DNA from 4 places in the Shewanella sp. SP1S1-7 genome. Region 2 is predicted to be linked to each of the others. Evidence: predicted binding sites of a transcription regulator. Region 2 holds the regulator's gene; each other region holds the start of a gene.
What was found. The regulator sigma-54, encoded in region 2, starts transcription at its own class of promoters, with help from an activator protein. The targets are predictions, from matches to a motif close to GTTGGCACGNNNNTNGNNT.
Positions count from the first base shown of each region.

Region 1: flgA (flagellar basal body P-ring formation chaperone FlgA) is a predicted target of sigma-54. The motif match lies at 2,449-2,467, and genes of this name have one in related genera.
Region 3: Q4Q49_RS08295 (FimV/HubP family polar landmark protein) is a predicted target of sigma-54. The motif match lies at 2,603-2,621, and genes of this name have one in related genera.
Region 4: flhA (flagellar biosynthesis protein FlhA) is a predicted target of sigma-54. The motif match lies at 2,082-2,100, and genes of this name have one in related genera.

Region 1 covers NZ_JAUOEU010000006.1:49,082-53,542, reverse strand. Annotated here, with positions in the region: gene Q4Q49_RS06960 (FlgO family outer membrane protein) at 1-196, shown strand, start outside; gene Q4Q49_RS06955 (LPP20 family lipoprotein) at 193-642, shown strand; gene Q4Q49_RS06950 (flagella synthesis protein FlgN) at 778-1,203, opposite strand; gene flgM (flagellar biosynthesis anti-sigma factor FlgM) at 1,206-1,529, opposite strand; gene flgA (flagellar basal body P-ring formation chaperone FlgA) at 1,605-2,312, opposite strand; gene Q4Q49_RS06935 (chemotaxis protein CheV) at 2,518-3,438, shown strand; gene Q4Q49_RS06930 (protein-glutamate O-methyltransferase CheR) at 3,538-4,377, shown strand.
Region 2 covers NZ_JAUOEU010000010.1:126,241-130,701, reverse strand. Annotated here, with positions in the region: gene Q4Q49_RS10535 (HPr family phosphocarrier protein) at 1-192, opposite strand, end outside; gene rapZ (RNase adapter RapZ) at 179-1,033, opposite strand; gene ptsN (PTS IIA-like nitrogen regulatory protein PtsN) at 1,030-1,473, opposite strand; gene hpf (ribosome hibernation promoting factor) at 1,476-1,763, opposite strand; gene Q4Q49_RS10515 (RNA polymerase factor sigma-54) at 1,792-3,270, opposite strand; gene lptB (LPS export ABC transporter ATP-binding protein) at 3,378-4,109, opposite strand; gene lptA (lipopolysaccharide transport periplasmic protein LptA) at 4,106-4,461, opposite strand, start outside.
Region 3 covers NZ_JAUOEU010000007.1:178,029-182,489, reverse strand. Annotated here, with positions in the region: gene argS (arginine--tRNA ligase) at 1-270, opposite strand, end outside; gene priA (primosomal protein N') at 405-2,600, opposite strand; gene Q4Q49_RS08295 (FimV/HubP family polar landmark protein) at 2,703-3,668, shown strand; gene rpmE (50S ribosomal protein L31) at 3,839-4,051, shown strand.
Region 4 covers NZ_JAUOEU010000006.1:12,833-17,293, forward strand. Annotated here, with positions in the region: gene flhA (flagellar biosynthesis protein FlhA) at 1-2,045, opposite strand, end outside; gene flhB (flagellar biosynthesis protein FlhB) at 2,229-3,359, opposite strand; gene fliR (flagellar biosynthetic protein FliR) at 3,378-4,175, opposite strand; gene fliQ (flagellar biosynthesis protein FliQ) at 4,180-4,449, opposite strand.

The DNA of each region.
Region 1 (4,461 bases), on a different contig from region 2:
TGGTATGGCGATCAATACTCGGATTGTGAACATAAGTAACAATCGTGTGGTATCGGCCTCTCAAACTTTTGTGACTCAAAAAGAGTTGGCAAACTACATGCAGCCTTCGGAGCAAATTGTGTCACAAAATGGCATCTTATATCGTCAGGCGAGTCCAGGCATGAATGAAGTGCGTGTTTTAGGAGATGGAAAATGAAACGCTACCTTTTAGTTATTGCGGCGCTAATGCTAACTGGCTGCGCTGCTAAAGATAGATATGTGCAATGGGAAGATGTGCCGCCGCCGAGTTTTCCTAAGTTAACGGCCATAGGATATGCGCCCTTAGCGACTCAACCGGCTAAAGAGCAATCACAAAGAGTGTTGATGGCCATGCAAGCATCAAAAATTGTGGCCTACCGTGAATTAGCGGAACAAGTATATGGGCAGAAAATAACGGCAAACAGCAGTGTCAGTGATTGGATGTTGACGGACGATAATGTTAAAGCGTCGGTTTCTGGGGTGATCCGTGGGGCGCGGGTTGTAAAGAGTTATCCGGCTGGCGATCATTATGTCACTGAGTTAGAACTGGATTTTTCACGGGTATGGGCACTGTATCAACAACAGAGTCGTCCACAGCGAGTGAAAGAAGTCACGTATTTCTAGTCATTTCTACATGACTCTATTGAGCCGCTAACTATACGAGTAGTATGCGGCTTTTCTTTTTCTGCAAAGTATCAAAGTTTAATCTTTAATCAAAGTTTAGAGGCTGGAAATACAGAGTGGGAATTGATGCGCCTGTTAGGCTTTTAAATCATTACCTAAACTTGAGATAGTTGAGGTCTTGCCTTTATCGTTATACGTAAGGCTGGAGGCGTTTCTACTGGCTTGTAAAGCTTGAGCGAAGCGATTGAGACTGGCTAAATTCATCTCAATTAAACTGGCATTTTGATCGTTCAGTTCTTTGCATTCAGTTAATGCGTCTTTGACAACGGCCATTTTATGCACGAGTTCACTTTGCTGAGTGAGTTGAGACTTATCAGTGTGGTTTGCCAGAATATCGTCATTAGTCTTGAGTTCTTTCAGACATTGTGATTTTTCGTTAGCAAGAGAAAGCAGTAAATCGGCGTTTTGGTCAACCAAAGCGCCTTTTTCCTTGAGTATTATTTGCTTAAGAACAGCCAAATGGGCGTGTTGTAGATCTACCAGTTTAGCTATTTCAGTCATAGTTACTCTTTATTCAAGTCATTAAGTTCGGCTTCAAAACTTGCAATATTGGCAGCCAACTTTTCGGGGTCAATTTTGTAGCGGCCTTCGGCGATAGCTTGTTTAATTTCGGCCACTTTCTTTTGATCAACTTCAGGAAGGCTCGCCATTTTAGTCTGAGCTCCTTGCAGTTGTTGCGCTTGCGCTGTAATCACCACTGAGTCGCTTCTTTGTGGTGTTGTCGATTTTGTGGCAACTTGAGCAGATTGATCGCTGCTAGTTTTAGTTGCACCTGAACGAACTTGTGCGGTCGTTGCAGTGTTGAGTTTGCTAATATCAATTGCCATTTTCGGCTCCAGCGTCGTGTGTACGGGATTTCTTAACTGGGGTATCGGCAGCTTATAAAAAAGCTTTAGAATATTTTACATTCTTACTTCAACTTCGCCAATGCCCGTGACTATAGCATCTAGTTCTTTGTTTGAACTGCTATTTTTGACTCTGATCCGATCGCCTTTATTGCCATCTTGTAGGGCTTCGCCCGCAGTTTTAAGTTCGAATGAGTTAGAACGAACATAAATAGATACCGAGTCGTTTTTACACACGAAGCATAAGTTATTGCTCAATATAGGATTATCCTTCGAGATGCGTCGTTTGACTCGCACACCAGCTAATTTACTTGGGTCATCAAATTCAGCGCCCCGTAAACTATTTTGCTCAATGTAACGGATTTCAACTTGGCTAGGGGAGATGAGTTCGCCAGGCGCTAAGGTTTCAGTTGTGACCACAACGGGGAATAAAATATCCACTCTCACCGAGATATAAATTTGCCAAGGGTAAGCGAGCTCTTGTGTATCGCAGCTGACTTTTAGGGTGTTATTACGACTAATTTCCCTGTCACTCGCCAATTCAACCTTAATCGGCGACGAGCATAGTGACGGCAGCATTCTTGCGTCAACTAATTGCGGCGAAATATCGACTTTGGCATTAGTTGGCACAGATATTTTTTCTGAAATAAGCGCTTTAGCTAATTCTGAGATGGCCGATACGGTGGGAACAATAGGCTCTGCACTCGCAAAAGCGGGCATGAAGAGGGTGAAAACACTAAAAAAACAGACTAAATTTACTTTCATAATGAAGAGACTAGCTTGTAACGCCAGAATGCACCTATACTTTTATCAAGTTCGAAGCTGACCACTGTAATAATAATTTGCATCACTGTCAGAAGATTGACTCAGTTTCGACTATGTTTATCGATAGATAAGACGTAAGCAATTAATATGCCTATACTCAAACGAGTCATAGGGCCGTACATAAACAGAACAACAAGGCAGAGTTATGTCGAGTATTCTTGATTCAGTCAACAAACGAACCCAGCTCGTTGGTCAAAACCGTTTAGAATTGCTGCTTTTTAAGTTAAACGGTCGTCAACGGTTTGGGATTAACGTGTTTAAGGTGAAAGAAGTACTGCAGTGCCCACCACTGACCACTTTGCCTAAACTTAATCCTTTTGTAAAAGGTGTCGCGCATATTCGCGGTACGACTATTTCAGTTATTGATTTGAGTGCGGCAACAGGCGGTAGACCTTTAGCGAGTACTGAAAACTGCTTCATCATTATTTCTGAATATAACCGCAGCGTTCAAGGCTTCTTAGTCAGTTCGGTTGAGCGGATTATCAACATGAATTGGGAAGCGATTATGCCTCCTCCTCAAGGTGCGGGTCGTTATTCTTATCTGACGGCTGTAACTGAGATTGAAGGTGAATTGGTTGAAATTCTCGACGTTGAAAAAATCTTAGATGAGATTTCACCGGTTAAAACTGCCATCAGTGAAGAAGCCAATGAAAAGCTGACCCTCGACAGAACCCAGCATTATCATATTATGGTTATCGATGATTCTGCCGTGGCGCGTAAGCAGATTATTCGTTCACTCGAGTCATTGAACTTACAAATTGATACCGCAAAAGATGGCCGAGAAGCATTAGATAAGCTCAAAGAAATCGCCAAAGAAATGGACAATGTTGCCGATGAAATCCCTCTTATTATCTCAGACATTGAGATGCCTGAGATGGATGGTTATACCCTGACCGCGGAGATCCGAGATGATCCTAAGCTCAAGCATATTAAAGTGGTACTGCATACGTCGTTAAGTGGAGTATTCAATCAGGCAATGGTTCAAAAAGTGGGGGCCAATGACTTTATCGCTAAGTTTAATCCCGACGAACTGGCTGCTGCAGTGAATAAGCACTTAAGTTTGTAAGTTCAGTAGTTAGTACCTATATATGCTTTACGCTATAATCTCGACTTTGTAACATGATGGTTTCGCACTGATTTTGGTGCTTGCAATAGGATTTAGGATGTGAATGTGCCAAATAAATCACTCGCTGAGGCTGAATATAATCAATTTAGGTTGTTCTTAGAGCAACACAGCGGCATCGTACTGGGTGAAAATAAGCAATATCTGGTGCGCAGTCGTCTTGCTCCTTTAATGGGGAAATATAACCTGCCATCCTTATCCGATGTGGTTAAGCATTCGATGAAGCCAACGGAACGCGCGCTTCGGGCAGAAGTGATTGATGCTATGACGACCAATGAAACCCTGTGGTTCCGTGATCGTTATCCATTTGAGTTATTGCATAACGTTTTGTTACCTGAGTATAGTCGTTTAGGTCGTCCACTTAAGATTTGGTCGGCCGCGTGTTCGTCTGGGCAAGAACCCTATTCACTGGCGATGACGATTCTTGAGTATCAACAAAAGAAGCCTGGTGCGCTTGCTGGTAGTGCTTCGATTCAAGCTACGGATTTATCGCCTTCCATGTTAGAACGCTGCAAAAATGCTGAGTACGATAGCTTGGCATTAGCACGCGGTTTATCCGAAGAGCGTAAGCGTCAGTTTTTTGATGCTTTGCCTTCAGGCAATATGAAGTTAAAGGATAATGTTAAGCGTTTAGTGAACTTTAGAGCACATAATCTGCTTGAAAGTTATAGCTTACTTGGTAAGTTCGACATTATTTTTTGCCGCAATGTGCTGATTTATTTTGCGCCTGAGGCAAAGGCAAAAATTTTGCGGCAATTCGCTGCCGCTCTTAATCCAAAAGGCATTCTATTTCTTGGTGCTTCCGAATCTATAGCTGGTTTAACGGACGAGTTTGATATGGTCCGTTGTAACCCAGGGATTTATTACCAGAAAAAGACTTAAGTCTACAGCTTTAAAGAAAATTACCGACATTTGTCGGTAATTTTTTACCCATCACTTGCTTATCCTAATTGTTATTTTCATTGT
Region 2 (4,461 bases):
TTTAATGGTTTTACCCATGCCAGTCTCAAGCATCAATAAGCCGAGCACGCTGGCGGCGGATGCCTGTTTATCGCCTTGTATTAAGGTGATGGTCGCATCAAACTCGGATGCCAGTACCACCAACTTAGTGGCGGCACGGGCATGTAATCCCAGTTTGTTACAGATGGTGATCTGACGTTCAAGCTTTGGCATTATTCAGCTCTCGATGGCGGGCATAAACTTTATGTTTACCGTTACTAAAGCGTTTAGCCAATTGCTCTGCGACGTAAACCGATCTGTGTTGCCCACCCGTGCAGCCAATCGCCACAGTTAAATAACTGCGATTGTTGCGCTCGAGATGTGGCAGCCAAGTTTCCAGTAAATTTTCGATTTGCCAGATGAACTTATTCACGAGTGGTTGACGATTTAAGAACTCAGCCACGGGCTCATCTAAGCCTGTCAATGGACGCAGCGCCAGTTCCCAGTGTGGGTTAGGCAGGAAGCGCACATCGAACATAAAGTCGGCTTCGGTTGGCATACCGTGCTTAAAGCCAAAGGACTCGAAGTTGATCACTAACTCTTTATCGACGCTGCCGAGCAGAATTTGTCTGACTTGGTCGCTTAAATCATAGATATTCAGGTTCGACGTATCTATGTAATGATCGACCAGTTTTGACATAGGCTCGAGCAGCTTCCCTTCCAGTTTTATCGCTTCTTGCAAAGAGACTTGGCTCTTCGACAAAGGGTGCAAACGGCGGGTCTCGCTGTAACGCTTGAGCAGAATTTTATCGCTGGAATTGAGGAAGAAGCTGGTTAACTCAGTATCAGGAGGCAGGCTCGCCAGTTGCTTCACTAAGACCTTGTCCTGCTCAGGCATGTTACGCACGTCGACACTGATGGCGACGAGATCGTTACTGCCTTTGAGTTGCTCAAGCAAAGTGCCGATTAAGGGCAAGGGAAGGTTATCGACACAATAATAGCCGAGATCTTCGAGTACCCTTAGGGCGACAGATTTGCCTGAGCCTGAGCGGCCCGACACTATGACCAGTTTCATCCAGTGATTACCTGATAGAGTTCCGTTTCATCATGCGTCTTGCGTAATTGCTTTAATATTTGCTTGTCGCTCAGCTTTTCGGCCATGCAAGACAAGGTACTTAAGTGCTGCTGACATTGGTCTGCAGGCACCAGTAGTGCAAATAAAATATCAACAGGTTGCTTATCGATAGCATCGAATGCTATCGGCTCTTCACACTTAATGAGTATGGCAATGGGCTGATCTATATCGGCTAGTCGACCATGTGGAATGGCGATGCCGTTACCTATACCTGTGCTCCCCATCTTTTCGCGCGCCACTAGGCTTTCGAATATCTCTTGAGATGAGAGGGTCGGGTACTGGGCAGCGACTAAGTCGCTGATGAGTTCCAGTACCTTTTTCTTGCTGCCCGGAGTGGCGCAGGTAGTGCACTCCGGCCGCAGTATGGTACAAAGTTCCATTATTAGTGTTTTGTTAACTTCTCTTTGTGTTTAATAACCTGACGATCAAGCTTGTCAATCAGGGCGTCTATAGCGGCATACATGTCAGCATGCTCTGAAGTAGCAAAAACTTCACCACCGATAAGATTTATTCTCGCTTCGGCAATCTGTTGCATTTTCTCGACATTGAGCACAACGTGCACATTATTGATCTGTTCGAAATGGCGTTCAAGTTTTGAAAACTTTTCTTCTACATATGCGCGTAACGATTCGGTAATTTCGACATGGTGTCCACTCAGGTTTATTTGCATAGAAACGTCCTCCGATATCCACTGTAGGTTATAAACTTTTACGCTGATTAGAAGGCGGAATGAGCATAGCCTCTCGGTACTTCGCAATGGTTCTGCGGGCTACGTTGATCCCTTGTTCTGCCAGAAGCTGTGCCATCTTACTGTCGCTTAATGGTTTTTTCTGGTTTTCCGCTGCAACCAGTTTCTTAATGAAGGCTCTGATTGCTGTGGATGAGCACTCCCCACCATCGTCAGTTCCGACGTGGCTAGAGAAGAAGTATTTTAGTTCAAAAAGTCCCTTAGGGGTATGCATGTATTTCTGTGTCGTCACCCTTGAGATGGTCGACTCATGCATTTCTACCGCTTCGGCAATATCGTTCAGCACCATAGGTTTCATGGCTTCTTCACCGTATTCAAAGAAACCTTGCTGATATTGGACGATACAGTTCGCCACCTTCAACAGGGTATCATTACGGCTCTCTAAACTCTTGATAAACCATTTAGCCTCTTGCAGATGACCACGAATAAATTGGCTATCGGCTTGGCTTTTAGTGCTGCGCGCCATCGAGGCATAATGTTGGTTTACATTGATTTTTGGCATGCAGTCAGGATTCAGCTCAACCACCCAGCGGCCATTTTTCTTCGACACTGACACATCTGGGATGACGTATTCGTCATCGTTGGGCGTAATCAATAAACCTGGGCGAGGATTGAGGGTTTGGATAAGCGCTATGCCGTCTCTTAACTCATCCTCTTTTAATTTAGTCTTACGCATCAACAATCTAAAATCGCGGGCTGCGATCAGATCTAAATGATCTTTGATCAGCATGCGGGCGTTTTCTAGGTTGGGCGTGTCAGCGGCGAAATGCGACAGTTGGATCAACAGGCACTCGCTTAAATCGCGGGCGGCAACACCAATGGGATCAAAATGTTGAATGCGCTTTAGTACGGCTTCGACTTCGTCGAGCTCAACCTCAGAATTGCCCATGGCTTCGAGGATTTCGTCAGTGCTTTGGGTGAGATAGCCTTGATCGTCGATGGCATCAATAATGGCGGTGGCAATGGCTAAATCGGTTTCAGAAAACGGTGTGAGGTTTTTTTGCCATTCTAAGTGTTCATACAAGCCTTCACTGGTCTCACCTTGGAAGGGCATATCGTCTTCACGACTGCCGCCGGGGCCAGAATTGGGAGAGGCGGTGAACACTTCATCCCAGGTGGTGTCCATGGGGAGTTCGTCGGGCATGGATTCTTTGGTTAAGGACTCTGCCGTGTCTATGGTGGAGCTGTCTTTTTCTGGCGGTAGGGTGCTAGATTCACTGAAATCCGTATCGGATAGCGTTTGGTTTACAGGGTCTTTAGTGGCGTCGAATTGATCCTCTTCCAGCTCGAGAAGGGGATTAGAATCTAAGGCTTGCTGGATCTCTTGCTGCAGTTCTAATGACGACAGTTGCAACAGACGGATGGCCTGTTGTAATTGTGGCGTCATGGTTAACTGTTGACCCAGTTTGAGCTGGAGTGACGCTTTCATGTTACCGCTGATCCCTACGTTATTATTGTTGGATGAGGTCGCTTGTTATCATCTTGAGTGGAGTCCAATGGTGGCATAAATTGCCTGCATTGGCTCCGCTTGATTAACTATAGCCTGAATTGTTCACCTAAGTACACAGCCCTAACTTGCTGATTGTCTAAGATCTCTGCGGGTGTTCCTTCGGCAATCAAGTTTCCGTGACTCACGATATAGGCATGTTCACACACATCTAATGTCTCACGGACATTGTGGTCTGTGATCAACACGCCAAGGCCACGACTTTTGAGCTGTTCGATAATCTTTTTAATGTCGATAACCGAAATCGGATCGACACCAGCAAAGGGTTCATCGAGCAAAATGAACTTAGGATTTGCTGCTAACGCCCGTGCAATTTCGACACGGCGACGTTCGCCCCCCGACAATGACATGCCTTGGCTGTCACGGATGTGGGTGATGTGGAATTCTTCGAGCAGATGCTCGAGTTGTTCTTCCCTTTGCTCTTTCTTCAATTCTTTGCGCGTTTGCAGTACGGCCATGATGTTGTCATGGACGGTCAGCTTACGGAAGATACTGGCTTCCTGCGGCAAGTAACCTATGCCTTTGCGGGCGCGCAGGTGCATAGGATCTGCGGTTAAATCATCATCGTCGATAAAGATGTGGCCTTTATCGCTTTTAACCAGACCGACGACCATGTAAAAGGTGGTAGTTTTACCCGCGCCGTTCGGGCCGAGTAGGCCAACGACTTGACCGGTTTTGACCGTCAGACTGACGTCTTTAACCACTTGGCGACTCTTATAACTCTTTGCCAGATTTTGTGCTCTTAGGGTGATTTGGGTCATTTAGAGTCCTGCTTTTTCACAGGTCTATCCGCTGGCGCGTCTGGTTTGGCATCATCTTGATAGCTTTCAGGCTGAATAATAGTGATCACGCGATCGTCACCATTACCAGTGCTTTCTGCAATCAATTTTTGCTGGATGATGTTATAGCGGATCACATTACCCGTCACTTGGCTACCTGCTTGATCTAACGAAGCTTGGCCTTTCAGTGTCAGGGTACGGCTTGCCATATCGTAACGAATTTCTTTCGCGCTCGCCGAGGCTGGACGGCCATCGTCTAACACTTGGCTGTAAGTTGCTGGGTTACCAGTGGCCACTAAAATTTTGCTATTTTCACCTTCGGCAGAAAATGCAC
Region 3 (4,461 bases), on a different contig from region 2:
AAAAAAGTTGATAAAGCCAGGACCTGCAATTTCAACCTTAGCCACATAAGCCGAAGCCGGTAAGGTATCGATGATCAGTTGGGCTAATTCACGTGGATTCTTGCCCGCGACCTTGGTTAACATCATGGCTAAGTTGGTTGCCAAGTCGCCATGGCTCTTATCCTTGGTTCGATCTACCTGAATGCGCGCTTCAAAGTCAGCAGGCACAATACCTTGTTGTTTAAAGGATTCTAGAGTTTGTTCAAGTAATGATTGGATATGTGATTTCATGGGTTCTAATCGGCACTAACTTTAAGAGTGAATACAGGGAATAACCGCATATTTTAGCCGCTTGTGCTTAACAATTGCTATCTTCCCGATGATTTTTTATCAAATGGCGCTTAAATACTTATCAAATACTCGACTCAGAGGAGATCCTGCGGATCTCTGTCTAAGCTCCATCGGCAGCGTTTAGCTTCGAGCAGTTGTTCTACAAGCGGATGAATACGTTCAAACTCTTGCTGCAGACGGTTGCGGTTTTTAGCTTGGAATAGCAGTTGGCGACGGAACTTGCCGGCTTTTTTATCTAAGGGCGCTGGCATAGGACCAATCACCTCAAATTCTTTATCTTGCGGCAAGAGCGCGGCGAAGGCGTTGAGAAAGTTATCGGCATCACTGGCTAAATGCGCTTCGGCGCGTACCAACACCATATGCCATGCTGGCGGCAGCAGTGCCTGTTGGCGCTCTTTTAACTGGCTACGGGCAAACTCGCCATAACCGCGGTGCAGCAAATCTCGCAAAATAGGATTGTCACTCTGGTGAGTTTGCAATAATACCGTGCCGGGTTTACTGGCACGGCCCGCACGCCCGGCGACTTGGGTATAGAGCTGCCCAAAACGCTCGGGCGCGCGAAAGTCGGCGCTAAATAAGGCGCCATCGACATCGAGTAGCCCAACAAGCGTCACATCAGGAAAGTGATGGCCTTTAGCTAGCATTTGCGTGCCGACGAGGATTTTATATTCGCCCTTATGAATTGCGTTTAAGTGGGTTTCTAATGAGCCTTTCAAGCGAGTGGTATCGCGGTCGATGCGCACGACTGGATGTTTCGGAAACTCCTGTTGCAGCGCCTCGGCCAGTTGTTCAGTGCCTATGCCTTGGCCCATCAGCATAGTGCTACCGCATTTATGGCATTGCTTAGGGATAGCGTATTGATTGCCACAATGATGGCAGCAAATTTCGCCAAGAGATTGATGCACAGTGAAAAACGCATCGCAGCGGTCGCACTCGTGTAAGTGCCCACACTCGTGGCAAAGCAGGGCGGGTGCAAAGCCGCGGCGATTGAGAAACAGTAACACTTGGTTGCCTGCGTCTAAATGCAGACGGATTTCGTTCAGCAGCGGCACCGACATGCCTGCTTTTAACGGCATATTTTTAATGTCGATAATGCCTTGACGCACTTTTTTAGCAACGCCCGCGCGCTCACCCAATTGCAAATGATGGTAACGGCCACTTAAAGCATTTTGTAGACTTTCGAGTGAGGGGGTTGCCGTACCTAATATCACAGGAATTGATTCTAAATGGCCACGCATGACTGCCAAGTCGCGGGCGTGATAACCGACGCCTTCCTGTTGCTTGAAGCTGCTGTCGTGCTCTTCATCGAGTATGATAATGCCGGGATAGGCCATAGGCGTGAACAAAGCTGAGCGGGTGCCGATAATGATGGCGGCCTGACCACAGCGGGCTTGGCGCCATGCTTCGAGTCTTTGATTGTCGGTTAACCCTGAGTGCAATATGGCGATATTGACTTTAAAACGGCGCTTAAAGCGATTGATAGTTTGGGGTGTTAAACCGATTTCAGGCACTAAAATTAACGCTTGCTTGCCTTGCTTGAGGATTTCTTCCAGCACCGCCAAATAGACTTCCGTCTTACCCGAACCGGTAATGCCTTCTAATAAAGTACAGTGATATCCTTGTTGCAGATTTAAAGTGGCAACGGCGACGGCTTGTTCTTTATTGAGTTTATGTGGCGTTTCGTCCATTTCGAGTGTGGTGCGCCAGTCTAGGTTAAGCTCGGCGATTTTTTCGTGGCGTGCCACCCAGCCTTTATCTTCTAGGGCTTTAAGTGCCGCTTTACTGATATCTAAGCTGATCACTTCTTCTTGGGTTAAACTGGCGGGTTTGAGTAACTCGAGTAATTTTCTCTGTGCGGGTGCTCGTTTAACCGCTTCGGGCGCAATATTTTGGCCTATTTCAGTTAATTGCCAGAATTGGATCTTTTGTGGCGCGGCATCGAGCCCTTTGCGAAGGGCCACTGGTAAGGCTTGGGTTAGCATCTGCCCTTGGCTGCAAAAATAGTATCTCGCGGCCCAAAGCGTTAATTTATAAAGTGATTCAGGCAACAAAGGTTTATCGTCGATAAACTCAAGCACAGACTTAATCTGCTTAGGCGCTAAGCTACATGTATCTGTGATACCTGTGACTAATCCGATTAATTGTTGACGACCGAAGGGGACTTTAACGCGCACGCCTATCTGCGGTGTACTAGGATAAGTTTCGGGTACGCGGTAGCTAAAGGTTTGCCGCATAGGCACAGGTAACGCAACTTCGACAAACAATGACATATGCTGGCAAGTCTTAGGCAAGAATGTGGTTTAGTGTACTCAGCGCGGCTGGCTAGGGCTAGCCCTAATGATGGTTTACCAAGGATAGTTGAGAGTAAATAAATGGCTAATAGAGTGAAATCATTAGGTCTACTCGCGTTAGTGTGTAGCGCATCTAGCATGGCACAAGTCTCCCATGTGAGCGTTAACAGCCGCATGTTTGAGTTAGGCGGTTATCCAAAACTCAGGGTGAATGTGATTGCGGACAATCAAGACATGTCGCGCTTAGAGTTTGTGGTGCAGCAAGCTGGCGGCGAAGAAAAGTTAATGGTTGAGGAGCTTAATCGCTTTTTAGTTTTGCTCACGGGTGTTGAAGATGTAAAAGATGACAAGGCTAAACTCTTAGTGAGGGAGTATCGACTCGACCGATGGTATGAGGTCAAAAGTATCAATCTATTTGGCGAGGCTAAGCCAACATTGGCCACGCTAACCGCAAAAGCAGCATCGGGCAGTAAAAATACGACGACAGCGCAGGTGCAAAAGCGTGCGGATAAAGTGAATGCTCAGCCTGTAAAAGTGGCCGCTGAATCCACGCGAGTGTTGGAGGCTAAGCCTGCGACGGTTATTACGGCTGCAAATATTCATGTAGATACTGATGTAGATGCTCATGTAAATACTAAGCCCACAGTGCCAGCGGCTGAAGTTGTGACTGGCTTTAAATTTCCTGAAGCAGCGGATGAGCAAATAGTGGCCACTGAAGCAGTTAAGACAACAAATAGCGAACTCAAAGTGAATGCCGCTGAAACGTCCCCAACAGCTTCGCAGACACCTGAACATTGTCAGTTAACTTATCTTGCAGGTGAGACCTTGTGGCGTATCGCGAATCGCTATGCCAACGATTGGGACGTGAGTGTTTATGGCGCTATGCTGGCGATCTACGAGGCGAATCCAGCGGCTTTCTCAAAAAATAAAATCAACGCACTCAAGAGTAATGCGGCTCTGTCCTGCCCTTCGAAAATGATTTTGGCACAGCATGCTAACGCCAAAGAGGCGCAGGCGATGTTTGAAGCTAAAGAGGCGGGAAAATGATGCGGCGAACTAAAGTCAAAATAGCCGCCAAACGCTCAGATAATCTACTTGTATCCCTTGTGGGTATGCTGTACCATTCTGCGCCCTAAACATATTGTTATTAACATGCATGTGGTGTCCGACTACGGGTTGGAAGAGCGACATGGCCTTACACTTTTGAGGTAACCCCAATGAAACCAGGTATCCACCCAACATACGCTATCATCACTGCAAACTGTACTTGTGGTAACGTTATCAAAGTAAACTCTACTGCTGGTAAAGATCTGCATTTAGACGTATGTGGTGCTTGTCACCCATTCTACACTGGTACACAAAAAGTTGTTGATACTGGCGGTCGTATCGACAAATTCAACAAGCGCTTCGCAGTGCTTGCAAAGAAATAATTGCGATTGCAATGTTTCTAGAAAAGGCGCCTATGGCGCCTTTTTGCTTTCTGTCATTTGCTGAACTGCTTTATTTACGCCTATCTTAATACTTATGTTAAATCCCATCTGGTACGACGTCACTCAATTAATCGTCAACTTACTGAGTATTGCGAGTTCAAGTATGTAATTCGACTTATTTATAGCAATTATCTATAAGATAAATATGCTAGCTGTCATATATTGTAATTTAACCAACATTTTTGAGATTAACTCGCTACAACTAGCGCTATAACTACAAAATATATGTTTGTTTCCTACAAAATATATTAAGAAATGCAGCTTTATTATAGGAGATAAGTTTATAAAACTAAGCTTAGAGGTGATATTTGCAGGCTAAAGTGAAATTTCTGAATCTCTTATTTAAAAAT
Region 4 (4,461 bases), on a different contig from region 2:
TATGAAATGACTCTGAGATTAGGAATAGTATGTTTAACAAAGCGTGACAGCGTCGCGCGTAACATACCTGACGTCAACAATATGGCGGGTTGTCCGACCATTTCTTGCTTCTGAGCCGCATCGGCAAGGGACTGCTGCATGCGTTCTGCAAGACCGGGTTCAATGTTAGGACCATCACCACCGGTTGCTTGCATTGACTGATGCAACATCTGTTCCAACTCTGGCGCCAAAGTTATGACAGGGATTTCGAGCTCTGGGCCTGAAATTTCCTGGACGATCATACGTTTCAACGCGATACGGACTGCAGCGGTCAAGACTTCAGTGTCATTACTCTTAGTGCCGTATTCTAACAAAGTTTGCACTATAGTACGCAAGTCTCTGACTGAAACCCCTTCATTTAATAGGTTCTGCATCACTTTTACGACATGTCCTAGTGGCATTACATCAGGAATAAAGCCATCCACCAGCTTAGGCGAGTGTTTCGCAAGCATATCCATCAGTTGTTGCACTTCTTCATATCCTAACAACTTAGCAGCATTATTGGTCAACAATTGACTAATATGGGTTGCCACAACTGTGGCGGCATCAACGACGGTATACCCTAATGTTTGGGCATGTTCACGTAATTCAGGGGCAATCCATACCGCTTCAAGACCAAAAGCTGGATCGCGCGTTTCGATACCATCAAGCTTGCCATAGACTTGGCCAGGATTAATCGCCAATTCGCAGTCGTGACGAATATCCGCCTCACCAACGACTACGCCCATTAGAGAAATGCGGTAGGCATTAGGTGACAAATCTAAGTTATCGCGAATATGCACCGCAGGTACTAAGAAGCCCAACTCTTGCGATAACTTCTTACGGACTCCTTTTATACGGCTTAATAACTCGCCACCTTGGCCCTTATCGACCAGTGGGATCAAACGATATCCAACCTCAAGCCCAATAGTATCAACATGATGTACATCATCCCAACCCAGTTCTTTAGGCTCTTTATCTTGTCTCTCAATCGGGCCAGATTTGACTTGTTCTAGGGCTTTAATGCGTTTTGATTCATTACGCTTATAGACAAAATAGGCAGCACCCGCAGTAATAAAGGCGAAGCTTAAGAACGCCATATGTGGCATGCCAGGAACAATACCCATGACAAATAACACTCCGGCGGCGATACCCAATGATTTATGACTGTCAAACATCTGACTCATCATCATTTGGCCCATATCGCCCGATTCATTTTGACGGGTTACCATCAAGGCGGCTGCGATTGACAGTAATAAGCCTGGGATCTGCGCCACCAGACCATCACCAATAGTCAGCAAGGTATAAATTTCAACCGCTTCAGAGAAACTTAAGCCATGCTGAACAATACCTATGATGAAACCACCTAAGATGTTGATCACTAAAATCATGATACCCGCAACGGCATCACCTTTTACGAATTTTGAAGCACCATCCATCGCGCCATAAAAATCAGCTTCACGGGTCACTTCGGCGCGACGTATTCTTGCTTGGTCTTGGTTTAAGGTTCCAGCATTTAAATCGGCATCAATTGCCATTTGCTTGCCAGGCATAGCGTCCAAGGTAAAGCGGGCGCTCACTTCTGCTATACGACCGGCACCTTTAGTCACCACCGCAAAGTTGATAATAATCAAAATGATAAAGACAACTAAACCAACGGCATAGTTACCGCCGATCACCACAGAACCGAAGGCTTCGATCACCTTACCTGCCGCATCACCGCCATTATGGCCTTCGAGTAATACCACACGAGTTGAAGCGACGTTTAGTGCAAGTCGTAGTAATGTCGCCACCAGCAATACAGTTGGAAAAGCGGCAAAATCTAATGGCCTATCGGTATAAATAGCGACTAACAATACGATGAGCGCTAAGGCTATGTTGAATGAGAAAAGTATGTCTAATAAGAATGGAGGAATAGGTAAAACAATCATGGCCAATGCAGCAAGCACAACCATAGGCGTACCAATGCCTTTGAATGAGCTCAGCCGCATTTGTTTTACTTGACCAAGAGTCGCTTTAACATCCATTCGCTATAACCTAAATTTTGACGTGTAATAAGCGAAAAGCAAAAAACGCGCCAACAAAATAAATCAGACTAATTAAGAAAATTTATACGAGTGACTTATTGATATAAAGAAGAAATAACAGTGGAATATCCATACAAAGTGACATTATCTGACTTTCGCTCCCGAGTGTCAGATGCTGCTAACTTAATATTTTAACTCATCAGGGATGGGCTGATTAAGCGGGACAGGAATAGGTTTACGACCACGTCCTTTCTGATATTGACGTAACTGGAAAACATAAGCCAAAATCTGTGCAACGGCAGTAAATAGTCCTTCGGGGATTTGTTGATCTAACTTAGTCGTATGGTATATCGCCCTCGCAAGAGGTGGTGCAGAGACAATGGCAATATTGTGTTCGCGAGCAATCTCACGAATTTTAAATGCGACGTCATCAACGCCTTTAGCTATGACAAAGGGTGCAGCGGAGCGCTTTACATCGTATTTAATCGCTACTGCAAAATGCTCAGGGTTAACAACGATGACATCGGCATTGGGTACTTCAGCCATCATTCTGCGCTGAGCCAACTCATGCTGCATCTGCCTTACTCGCGATTTCACTTCAGGCTTCCCTTCAGTGTCTTTATATTCATCCTTTACTTCTTGTTTGGTCATCTTAAGTTGCTTGTTGTGATTCCAAATTTGGAACGGCACGTCGATGACGACAATCAATAAAATAGAGGAACACAACAGGATAAACATCCACACAAGTAAATCTAATGCGTGGTAAATATTACCAGGAAGATGATCACTAGATAGCAACATAATATCATTGAAGTAAAAGCTCAGTAATAAATACGCAGAAAATGCCACCACAGAAAACTTGGCAATCCCCTTCGTCAGCTCAACTAACGCCTGCACACCGAACATGCGCTTCAAACCTGCGACTGGGCTCATTTTACTGGCCTTAGGCATCATGGCTTGGGTAGAGAAATTCATCCCGCCAAGGGATATATTGCCAATGAAAGCGACAACCACAATTAACAGCATAATTTTTGCCATGGGCCAGGCGATTTCGCTCGCGACAACGCCCCATACATTAAACATTTCTTCAGTATCAAAAATTTGCGCCCTGTCCATGGTGAAAACAGTCTCAAATACCCGAGTTAAACTTGTGGCTAGACTTGGACCTAACATATAAAAGCCACATGCAGCGGAAATTAATACCGCTGCTGTACCGAGTTCTTTCGAACGCGCAATTTGTCCTTTTTCCCGCGCCTGTTCGAGACGTCTCCCAGTGGGTTCCTCACTGCGTTCACCGCTTGACTCTTCAGCCATGGGCTGCTCCTAATACCGTCATATCAAACCATCGGCGTTACATTGAAGCGCTAACATATCGCAAAGCAGCACTTGAGCCGCAGTCCACACTTCATCAAAATGGGCCATAACAGGTGTTAAGGTTAACCAGAGAATAAACAATCCGCCAATCATAGTGATCGGAAAACCAATAGAGAAAATATTTAATTGCGGCGCGGCGCGGGTCATCACACCGAAGGACAAGTTCACTAATAACAAGGCAATAATCGCGGATATCGACATAGTTAATGCCGCACCAAACATATACGAGCCCCAATCTGCTAAAGCACGGTAGCTAGTGAGGGTTAATCCTTGATTAGAAATGGGTAGGGTCTCAAAACTCGCCACCAACATACGGATCATCAACAGATGGCCATCTACGGCTAAGAAGATTAATGTCGCCAATAATAGAAAAAAGTTACCAATAACGGGTGTTTGCTGACCCGAACCAGGATCAACCATAGAAGCAAACCCGAGACTGGTTTGCATACCAATAATCTGGCCGGTTAATACGAAAACTTGCATCACCATTTGAGTCACAAACCCCATGGCAACACCAATAATGATTTGCTGCGCAGTAATAAATACTGCACTGAGTGAAAATAGATCGGCATTTTGAACAGGAGGAAGGACTGGTGCTATCGCAAAGGTAATCGCCATGGCTAATAGTAAGCGCACACGAGTTGGAGTGGTTGCGGCCCCAAATACCACCATCACCATTAACATGCTAGCAACCCGAAACAGTGGCCACATATAAGCGGCAATGGTCTGCATTAACGTATCGAGCAGCAGCTCCATTGGATTAGCCTATTACTTGCGGGATGCGATTAACCATCTCGACAAAAAAGTCCATTAGGGTTTCAACTAACCAATGTCCCATGAACATCAAACCGAAAAGTGTCACTAACAATCGCGGTAGAAAACTTAAAGTTTGCTCGTTAATCGAAGTCGCGGCTTGAAACACGGCGACAATCAAACCAATACCCAGCCCAGGTAATACAATTGCAGACACCATCATGACAATAACAGCGAGAGCCTCACGAAAAATATCAATTAGCGCCTCTGGACTCATTTGCATATTCTC